Regions from separate parts of the Nocardioides marmotae genome, predicted to be linked through region 3. Evidence: predicted binding sites of a transcription regulator. Region 3 holds the regulator's gene; each other region holds the start of a gene.
What was found. Region 3 encodes LexA, which represses DNA repair genes until DNA is damaged. Its sites were predicted from a motif close to TCGAACANNTGTTCGA; they were not measured.
Positions count from the first base shown of each region.

Region 1: the regulator LexA is predicted to act here: its motif matches at 1,185-1,200, upstream of HPC71_RS21080 (HNH endonuclease signature motif containing protein).
Region 2: the regulator LexA is predicted to act here: its motif matches at 1,093-1,108, upstream of HPC71_RS11190 (HNH endonuclease signature motif containing protein).
Region 4: the regulator LexA is predicted to act here: its motif matches at 1,425-1,440, upstream of HPC71_RS06145 (HNH endonuclease signature motif containing protein).

Region 1 is NZ_CP053660.1:2,000,485-2,002,681, forward strand. Features, by position in the region: gene HPC71_RS09700 (PQ-loop repeat-containing protein) at 1-444, opposite strand, end outside; gene HPC71_RS21080 (HNH endonuclease signature motif containing protein) at 1,213-2,197, shown strand, end outside.
Region 2 is NZ_CP053660.1:2,308,452-2,310,648, forward strand. Features, by position in the region: gene HPC71_RS11190 (HNH endonuclease signature motif containing protein) at 1-1,080, opposite strand, end outside; gene HPC71_RS11195 (hypothetical protein) at 1,876-2,088, opposite strand.
Region 3 is NZ_CP053660.1:778,139-780,335, forward strand. Features, by position in the region: gene HPC71_RS03700 (phosphatase PAP2 family protein) at 1-752, opposite strand, end outside; gene lexA (transcriptional repressor LexA) at 892-1,614, opposite strand; gene HPC71_RS03710 (SDR family NAD(P)-dependent oxidoreductase) at 1,802-2,197, shown strand, end outside.
Region 4 is NZ_CP053660.1:1,272,658-1,274,854, forward strand. Features, by position in the region: gene HPC71_RS06140 (YhgE/Pip domain-containing protein) at 1-1,244, shown strand, start outside; gene HPC71_RS06145 (HNH endonuclease signature motif containing protein) at 1,453-2,197, shown strand, end outside.

The DNA of each region.
Region 1 (2,197 bases), 1.2 Mb from region 3:
CGGCGCCAGGCCTCCCAACGGCGCACCCGAGAGCGCGACCCGGACCTGGGGCACCTTCGCGCCGAAGCCGATGACCGCCGCGAGCGTGGCGGCCGCGAACGGCGAGGTCAGCCCGACGACCGCGGTCGCGATGCCGATCGCGCCGGCCACCAGCGCGACGCCCTGCCACGGGCGCAGCGCACCGGCGAGGACGAGGGCGTGGGCGAGGACCGCGAGCAGGGCGAGGTTCACGACGTTGTTGGCGACCTGGGCGACGTCGAGGACGGCGAGCCCGTAGGCGCACCACGACGCGCAGCACAGCAGCGAGAGAGCGACCGTGCCGGTCGAGAGCCCCTCGGTCGCGCGGGTGCGGAGCGACCGGAGGACCTGGGGGAGCTGGGTGAGCAGGGAGAGGGTGATGGCGACGGAACAGAAGGCAGCAGCAGAGAGCAAGACGAAAGACACAGACGGAGGCTGGGCACGGCTCGACGGCCGTACGGGTGGGGGAGCGGAGGTCGTTCCGGGGACGACCCACGGCGCACGGGCCCGGGGACCGAGGACCTCGGGGGTCCCGGGGCGGGCAACATCGGCGCGTCATCCATCCTGCGCCGAGCCCCTCCCTCACCGCGAAGCCGACGGCGACGCGAGTCCCGTCACACAGTGCCTCGGGGTCAGTGGCCTCGGGTCAGCGCCACGGACGCCGCTGTTGGTCGACCAGGAGGCGCCCTGGCGCCGACGTGTCGAGGCCCCGTGAGCCGAGCTTCGGCCTTCGGGCCCGCCCGCTGGTCGAGCAGGAGGCGCCCTGGCGCCGACGTGTCGAGGCCCCCGCCAGCCGAGCTTCGGCCTGCGGGCCCCCGCCGGCGCCCTGGCGCCGACGTGTCGAGGCCCCGTGAGCCGGCCTTCGGCCTGCGGGCAGCGGGTGGTTGCGGTTCTGGCAGTTATGGGACCGGGTACGTCGTGGGTTGCGGTTCGCTGCCGGGTCTCTGGTCGTCGCCTTCCGCTGGTCGAGCAGGAGGCGCCCTGGCGCCGACGTGTCGAGGCCCCGTGAGGTGGACTTCGGCCCGGGGGCCGTGGGTGGTCGTGGTCCTTGGCAGTTACGGGGCGAGGTACGTCGTGGGTTGCGCGGCGTCGCCGGCTCACCGGCCGCCACTCCGGTCTGGCGCGTCCGACCAGTTCGACAAGATCTTCGGGCGCACCTCTTTCATTCGAGCAGATGTTCGACTAGAATGAGGCATGGCCTTGATCGCGACGCTCGAGCACCCGCTGGACACCCCAGCCGACGTGCTGAGCCTCGCGCGGGCCAAGCAGCGTGCGGCCAACGCGGCCGAGGCCGAGCTCCTCGAAGCGGCGGTCCAGTGGTGCGTGCTGCACCCTGCCGAGTCGTTGGACGATGCGGCGACGTGGTCGGTGTTCCGCGGGTTCGGTGACAAGCCGGTCTGCCTGGCGGGTGAGGGTGCTCCGTTCGTGACGGAGTTCGCGGTGGTCGAGTTCGCGGCCGGGCTGGGGAAGTCGGAGGACGCCGGCCGGGCCTATCTCGCCGAGGCGCTCGAGCTGCGGTACCGGCTCCCGAAGCTCTGGGCCAAGGTGACCTCCCTGGATCTGCCGGCCTGGAAGGCACGTTCCCTGGCGCGTCGGACGCTGCACCTGCCGAAGAAGGGCGCGGCGTTCGTCGACACCCACCTCGCACCCGTCGCATCCACCATCGGGCCGGCGGCTCTGGAGCGGTTGCTGGAGGAAGCGCTGGTCCGGTTCGACCCCGACGAAGCCCAACGTGTCGCCACCGAACGGGCCGAGGCCCGGCACGTGACCATCCAGTCCCGCCAGGTCTCCTTCGACGGGCACGTGGACGTGTGGGCGACCCTCGACCTGGCCGACGCGCTCGACCTCGACGACGCCCTGACCAAGGGCGCGGCGAGGCTCGAGGCCCTCGGGTGCGCCGACACCCTCGACGCCCGCCGCTCCGTGGCGCTCGGCGACATGGCGCGGCGGCAGCTGAGCCTGGAGTTCGACACCGACCCCAAGCCCCTGGTCGTGCACGTGCACCAGCACCCCGACGGGACGCTGGACGACATCACGCGCGTGGAGAACGTCCGCGGGTTCGTCCTCACCAGCCAGCTCGCGGACTGGTGCACCCGCGCCGCCCGCAGCACCGCGGCGAACACGATCATCGTGAAGCCGGTCATCGACCTGAGCGAGCGGATCCACGTCGAGGCCTACG
Region 2 (2,197 bases), 1.5 Mb from region 3:
CACTCGCGATGACGCGTGGGCGGGGCGGGTGCACCAGGGGAACACGCAGTGCAGGTCGCGGAGCCGGGTCTGGGTCGAGAGGCGGTCGGGGACCTCGTAGGCCTCGACGTGGATCCGCTCGCTCAGGTCGATGACCGGCTTCACGGTGATCGTCTTGCCGGCGTCGGACCGCGCGGCGCGGGTGCACCAGTCCGCGAGCTGGCTGGTGAGGACGAACCCGCGGACGTTCTCGACGCGCGTGATGTCGTCGAGGGTCCCGTCGGGACGCTGGTGGACGTGGACCACGAGGGGCTTGGGGTCGGTGTCGAACTCCAGCTGCATCTGCCGCCGCGCCATGTCACCCAGCGCGACCGAGCGGCGGGCGTCGAGGGTGTCGGTGCACCCCAGCGCCTCCAGCCTCGCCGCGCCCTTCGCCAGGGCGTCGTCGAGGTCGAGCGCATCGGCCAGGTCCAGGGTCGCCCACACGTCCACGTGCCCGTCGAAAGACACCTGCCGCGACTGGACCGTCACGTGCCGAGCCTCGGCCCGCTCGGTCGCCACCCGCTGCGCCTCGTCAGGGTCGAACCGGACCAACGCCTCCTCCAGCAACCGCTCCAGAGCCGCCGGCCCGATGGTCGAGGCCACCGGCGCGACATGGGTGTCGACGAACGCCGCACCCTTCTTCGGCAGGTGCAGCGTCCGCCGCGCCAGCGACCGCGCCTTCCAGGCCGGGAGGTCCAGCGAGGTGACCTTGGCCCAGAGCTTCGGGAGCCGGTAGCGCAGCTCGAGGGCCTCGGCGAGATAGGCCCGGCCGGCGTCCTCGGACTTCCCCAGGCCCGCGGCGAACTCCACCACCGCGAACTCGGTCACGAACGGAGCACCCTCACCCGCCAGGCAGACCGGCTTGTCGCCGAACCCGCGGAACACCGACCAGGACGCTGCATCGTCCAACGACTCCGCCGGGTGCAGCACGCACCACTGGACCGCCGCTTCGAGGAGCTCGGCCTCGGCCGCATTGGCGGCGCGCTGCTTGGCGCGCGCGAGGCTCAGCACGTCGGCTGGGGTGTCCAGCGGGTGCTCGAGCGTCGCGATCAAGGCCATGCCTCATTCTACTCGAACACATGCTCGAATGGAAGAGGCTCTCAACAGATCCTGCCGAACCGATCGGACACGCCAGCCCGAGGCGGCGGCCAGAGACCCAGCAGCCGACCGCAACCCACGGCGTACCTCGTCCCATAGCTGCCAATACCGCAACCACCCACAGCCCGCAGGCCGAAGGTCGGCCGCCGGGGCCTCGACACGTCGGCGCCAGGGCGCCTCCTGCTCGACCAGCGGCGGGGGCCCGCACGCTGAAGGTCGGCTCGGGGCCTCGACACGTCGGCGCCAGGGCGCCTCCTGCTCGACCAGCGGAAGGGCCCGAAGGCCGAAGGTCGGCTCACGGGGCCTCGACACGTCGGCGCCGGGGCGCCTCCTGCTCGACCAGCGGAGGCGGCCCGCAGGCCGAAGCTCGGCCGCCGGGGCCTCGACAACGTCGGCGCCAGGGCGCCTCCTGCTCGACCAGCGGCGGGGGCCCGCACGCTGAAGGTCGGCTCGGGGCCTCGACACGTCGGCGCCGGGGCGCCTCCTGCTCGACCAGCGGCCGGGGCCCGCAGGCCGAAGGTCGGCTCACGGGGCCTCGACACGTCGGCGCCGGGGGCGCCTCCTGCTCGACCAGCGGCGGGCCCGCAGGCCGAAGCTCGGCTGCCAGGGGCCTCGACACGTCGGCGCCGGGGGCGCCTCCTGCTCGACCAGCAGCTACAACAGCATCAGGACCGCGACGAGGACGGCGGTGAGCACGAGCGAGACCAGCACGGAGCCGAGGCAGCCGAGCCGGTTGCTGAAGAAGAAGAACACTGCTCAGGTGCGCGGGGCGTTCGTGGACGGCTGGGCGTCCTGGTCGTCGGCGTCGGGGTTGCCCCCGTCGACCGGGTCGCCCGTGGGGTCGTCGTCGGCCGCGGTGGGGCCGTCGAGCCCGGAGGCGGTGAGGGGCGGCTCGGCGTCCTGGTCGTGCCCGTAGGACGGGTCGCTGCCGGCGCTGCTCGGGTCGTCGGTGCTGCTCGTGTCGCTCATGTCAGGTCGGTACCCAGGGCCGCGCGGGGCAGCAGCCGCCCGTCCGGGTGAGGTTCCCGCTCGAGCACGCCGGGCACAGTCCCCCGGCACCGGCCCAGGCCCGACCCGA
Region 3 (2,197 bases):
TCGTCGGCGGGCGCCCGCCGGTCCAGCCGGCGCCCGAGCCGAGCGGCGACGAGGAAGCCCAGGCCGATCACCAGCCATCCGGCGATCGCGTCGAGGACCCAGTGGTTGCCGGTGCCCACGATGACCACGGCGGTGATCAGCGCGTAGGTCCAGCCGAGCGCGCGCACCCAGGAAGTGCGCGCGTTCATCTGCACGATGATCGCAACCCACAGGGCCCAGCCGGCGTGCAGCGAGGGGAACGCGGCGAGCTGGTTGGTCAGCCCGCCGAGCCCCTTCGGCGCCGAGGCGTCCGAGCCCCACCAGCCGTCGGCGGCGTGGAGGGAGAGCACGTCGACGTACCCCTCGACGAAGCGCGGCGGCGCGGTCGGCAGCAGCAGGTAGAGCGCCAGGCCGATCAGGGTCGCGGCGACGAGCGCCCGGCGGGCGGGCACGTAGTGACGGGCGCCGAGGCGGTAGAGCCAGAGCAGGGCCACGGCGGTCACGACGTAGTGGGCGGTGGCGTACCAGTAGCTGGAGAGGAGCCCGAGGATCTTGGTCTCGACGAAGACCTGGTTGAGGGAGGCCTCGAAGTGCAGCCCCACCAGGCTCTCGACGTGCAGCAGCTCTTGGGCGCGCACGAGCGCCGGCGCCAGCGAGTCGTCGGCGAAGAGCCGCGAGCCGCTGTAGAGCACGTAGAGGGTCAGGACCAGGGCCAGCTCGACGACCCCACGCCGCAGGCGTGGGTACCTCGTGGGGCTGGCGACGTCGCTCACAGGTCCAAGATTGCCGTATGCCGGCGGTGATGAGCATCCGGCTTACCCCTGATTCGCCCCCGGATCGACCCGGGGACGCCGTCGGAGCCTGTCTCTCGGGCCTCTCGGCCACCGGTGTGCACTCGCGGCCGGACCGACGTCACATCCGGCGCAGGACCGCGGTGACCTTGCCGAGGATGGTCGCGTGCGTGCCGTCGATGGGCTCGTACGCCGCGTTGTGCGGCAGCAGCCACACCTTGCCGTCCTTGCGCTGGAAGGTCTTGACCGTCGCCTCGCCGTCGATCATCGCCGCGACGATCTCGCCGTTGTCGGCGGTCGGCTGCTGCCGGATGACGACGTAGTCGCCGTTGCAGATCGCCGCCTCGACCATCGAGTCGCCGGCGACCTCCAGCAGGAACAGCTGACCGTCGCCCACGAGCTGCTTGGGCAGCGGGAAGACGTCCTCCACGCGCTCCTCGGCCAGGATCGGGCCACCGGCCGCGATCCGGCCGACCATCGGGACGTACTGCGCCTCGGGCAGCATGTCGCCCACGCCCGTCTCGTCGACCGCCCCGTCATCGGCGCTCGCCATGGCCCGCCGCGCGGCCATCACCTCGGGCAGGAACACCTCGAGGGCGCGCGGGCGATGCGGGTCGCGCTTGAGGAAGCCCTTCTCCTCGAGCACCTTCAGCTGGTGGGCCACGCTCGAGGAGCTGGTCAGCCCGACCGCGTCCCCGATCTCGCGCATGCTCGGCGGGTAGCCACGGCCCTCGATGCTGTCGCGGATGTGGGCGAGGATCCGGGTCTGGCGCGGGGTCAGGCCGGTGACGTCGGGCGCGCCGTCGGGCATCTCGGTGACCTTGGAGCCGGGGTTCTTCGCCATGGGGAGGTGCCTTCCGGGGTAGCGCGGTGACGGGCGAGCGGTGGTGCGGGGCCTTGACAGCACCGTAGAGCCTTCCGCGCCCGTGTTCAAACACCTGTTCGAAGGTGTGTCGCGCGGGCGTCGGTCGGCTCGGTCGGCTCGGCGGGCGAGGAGGGTGGCGCGGGGCCGGCGCTGGTTGGATCGGGCCATGGAGAACACCAGCTGTGTCGTCACCGGGGCGGCCCGCGGCATCGGCCGCGGCATCGCCGAGCTCATGGTCGCCCGCGGTCACCGCGTCGTGGTCACCGACGTGGACGGGGAGGGGGCGGCCCGCACCGCCCGCGAGATCGGCGCGGCCGAGGGGGTGGCCCAGGACGTGCGCGACCCCGCCTCGCACGCCGAGGTCGCCCGGGTGGCGGCGGGCCACGGCGACGTCGTCGCCTGGTTCTCCAACGCCGGCGTCGGCGACGACGGGACGCTCGTGGACCTGACCGAGGAGCAGGTACGCCGCCTGGTCGAGGTCAACCTGCTCGGCGCGGTCTGGAGCACCCGCGCCGCGCTGGCGGCGTTCGGCCCCCGCGGCGGGGACCTCGTGCTCACCGCC
Region 4 (2,197 bases), 490 kb from region 3:
CCGCCGGCAACCGCGAGGTCGCGTCGATCGGCCGGGACGCCGCCTCAGCGGCCCGGGGCCTCGCCAACCGGGTCGATCGTGCGGGCCGGGTGCTGCGGCGCCAGCTCCAGGCCCTCGTCGCCGACGGCGTGCTGACCCCGGGCGTCGCCGCCGACCTCGCGGCGGTCCTCGACCTCGCCGGCCAGCCGGTGCGGGACGCCGCCGCCGCGGTCACCGGCGCCTCCCGCAAGCTCGACCGGCTCAGCCGCGGGTCCGGGAAGGTCGCGGCCGGCGCCACGGCCCTGGCCCGGGCGACCCCTGCTCTCGTGCGCGGCATCGGCACCGCCCGGTCGGGTGCGGCCCGGCTCGCCTCCGGCGCCGCAACGGCCCGGTCAGGGGTCGCCACGCTCGCGAGCGGCGCCCGGAGCCTGTCGGCGGGCAACCAGCGGCTCGCGAACGGGTCGGAGCGGCTGGCGCGCGGCAGCGTGCGGCTGCGCCGCGGCGGAGCGAAGGTCGACCGCGGTGTCGACGAGCTCACCACCCAGCTGCGCAAGGGGTTGAAGAAGATCCCGGACCCGGATCGCAGGACCGCCGAGGCGACCGCCCGCACCATCGGCGACCCGGTGCGCGTGGCCGACGACCAGCTGGCCAGCGCCGGCAGCTACGGCGCCGGCCTGGCGCCGTTCTTCATGTCCCTGGCGGCCTGGATCGGTGCCTACGTGCTCTTCCTCCTGGTCAGACCCCTGTCCAGCCGCTCCCTCGCCGCCGCCGCTCCGGCCTGGCAGACCGTGCTGGGCGGGTGGCTGCCAGCCGCGGTCATCGGCCTGGCGCAGATGGCGGTCATGTTCCTGATCGTCAACGTCGCCCTCGACATCAGCGCCGCCGACGCGCTCGGCACCGTCGGGCTCCTGGCCCTCGCCTCGGCCGCGTTCGTCGCCCTGCTCCAGGCGTTCAACGTCTGGCTCGGCGCGGTCGGCCAGTTCCTCGGGCTGGTCCTCATGCTCGTCCAGCTGGTCACCGCCGGCGGGACGTTCCCGTGGCAGACCGTGCCCGAACCCTTGCAGGCCCTCCACCGGATCCTGCCGATGTCCTACGCCGTCGAAGGCCTGCGGCAGACGCTGTACGGCGGTGACGCAGCCGTCCTCGCCCGCGACCTCGCGGTGCTCCTCGGCGCTTTCGTCGTCGGCATCCTCGCCACCGTCTACGCGGCCTACCGCCAGCGCGTCTGGACCCCGGCCCGCCTCCACCCCGAGCTCGTGCTCTGACCTCCCCGGCAACCGACGGGCAGCCGACCTTCGGCCTCGGGCCGTGGGTGGTTGCGGTCTTTGGCAGTTATAGGACCGGGTACGTCGTGGGTTGCGGTCCGCTGCCGGCTCGCCGGCCGCTGCCTCGGGCTGGCGAGTTCGCCCAGCCCGGACAGGATTATCTAGCTGAACCTCTTTCGTTCGAGCATGTGTTCGAGTAGAATGAGGCATGGCCTTGACCGCGACGCTCGAGCACCCGCTGGACACCCCAGCCGACGTGCTGAGCCTCGCTCGCGCCAAGCAACGCGCGGCCAACGCAGCCGAGGCCGAGCTTCTTGAGGCGGCTGTCCAGTGGTGCGTGCTCCACCCGGCCGAGTCGCTCGACGAGGCAGCGACCTGGTCGGTGTTCCGCGGGTTCGGTGACAAGCCGGTCTGCCTGGCCGGTGAGGGTGCGCCGTTCGTGACCGAGTTCGCGGTCGTGGAGTTCGCGGCCGGGCTGGGGAAGTCCGAGGACGCCGGCCGGGCCTATCTCGCCGAGGCGCTCGAGCTGCGGTACCGGCTCCCGAAGCTGTGGGCGAAGGTGACCTCGCTGGATCTGCCGGCCTGGAAGGCGCGGGCGCTGGCGCGGCGGACGTTGCACCTGCCGAAGAAGGGTGCGGCGTTCGTCGACACCCACGTCGCCCCGGTCGCCTCGACTATCGGGCCCGCCGCGCTGGAGCGGTTGCTGGAGGAGGCGTTGGTCCGGTTCGACCCCGACGAAGCCCAACGTGTTGCGACCGAGCGGGCCGAGGCCCGGCACGTGACCATCCAGTCCCGACAGGTGTCCTTCGACGGGCACGTGGACGTGTGGGCGACCCTCGACCTGGCCGATGCACTGGACCTCGACGACGCACTCGAGAAGGGCGCGGCCCGGCTCGAAGCACTCGGGTGCACCGACACCCTCGACGCCCGACGGTCAGTCGCCCTGGGTGACA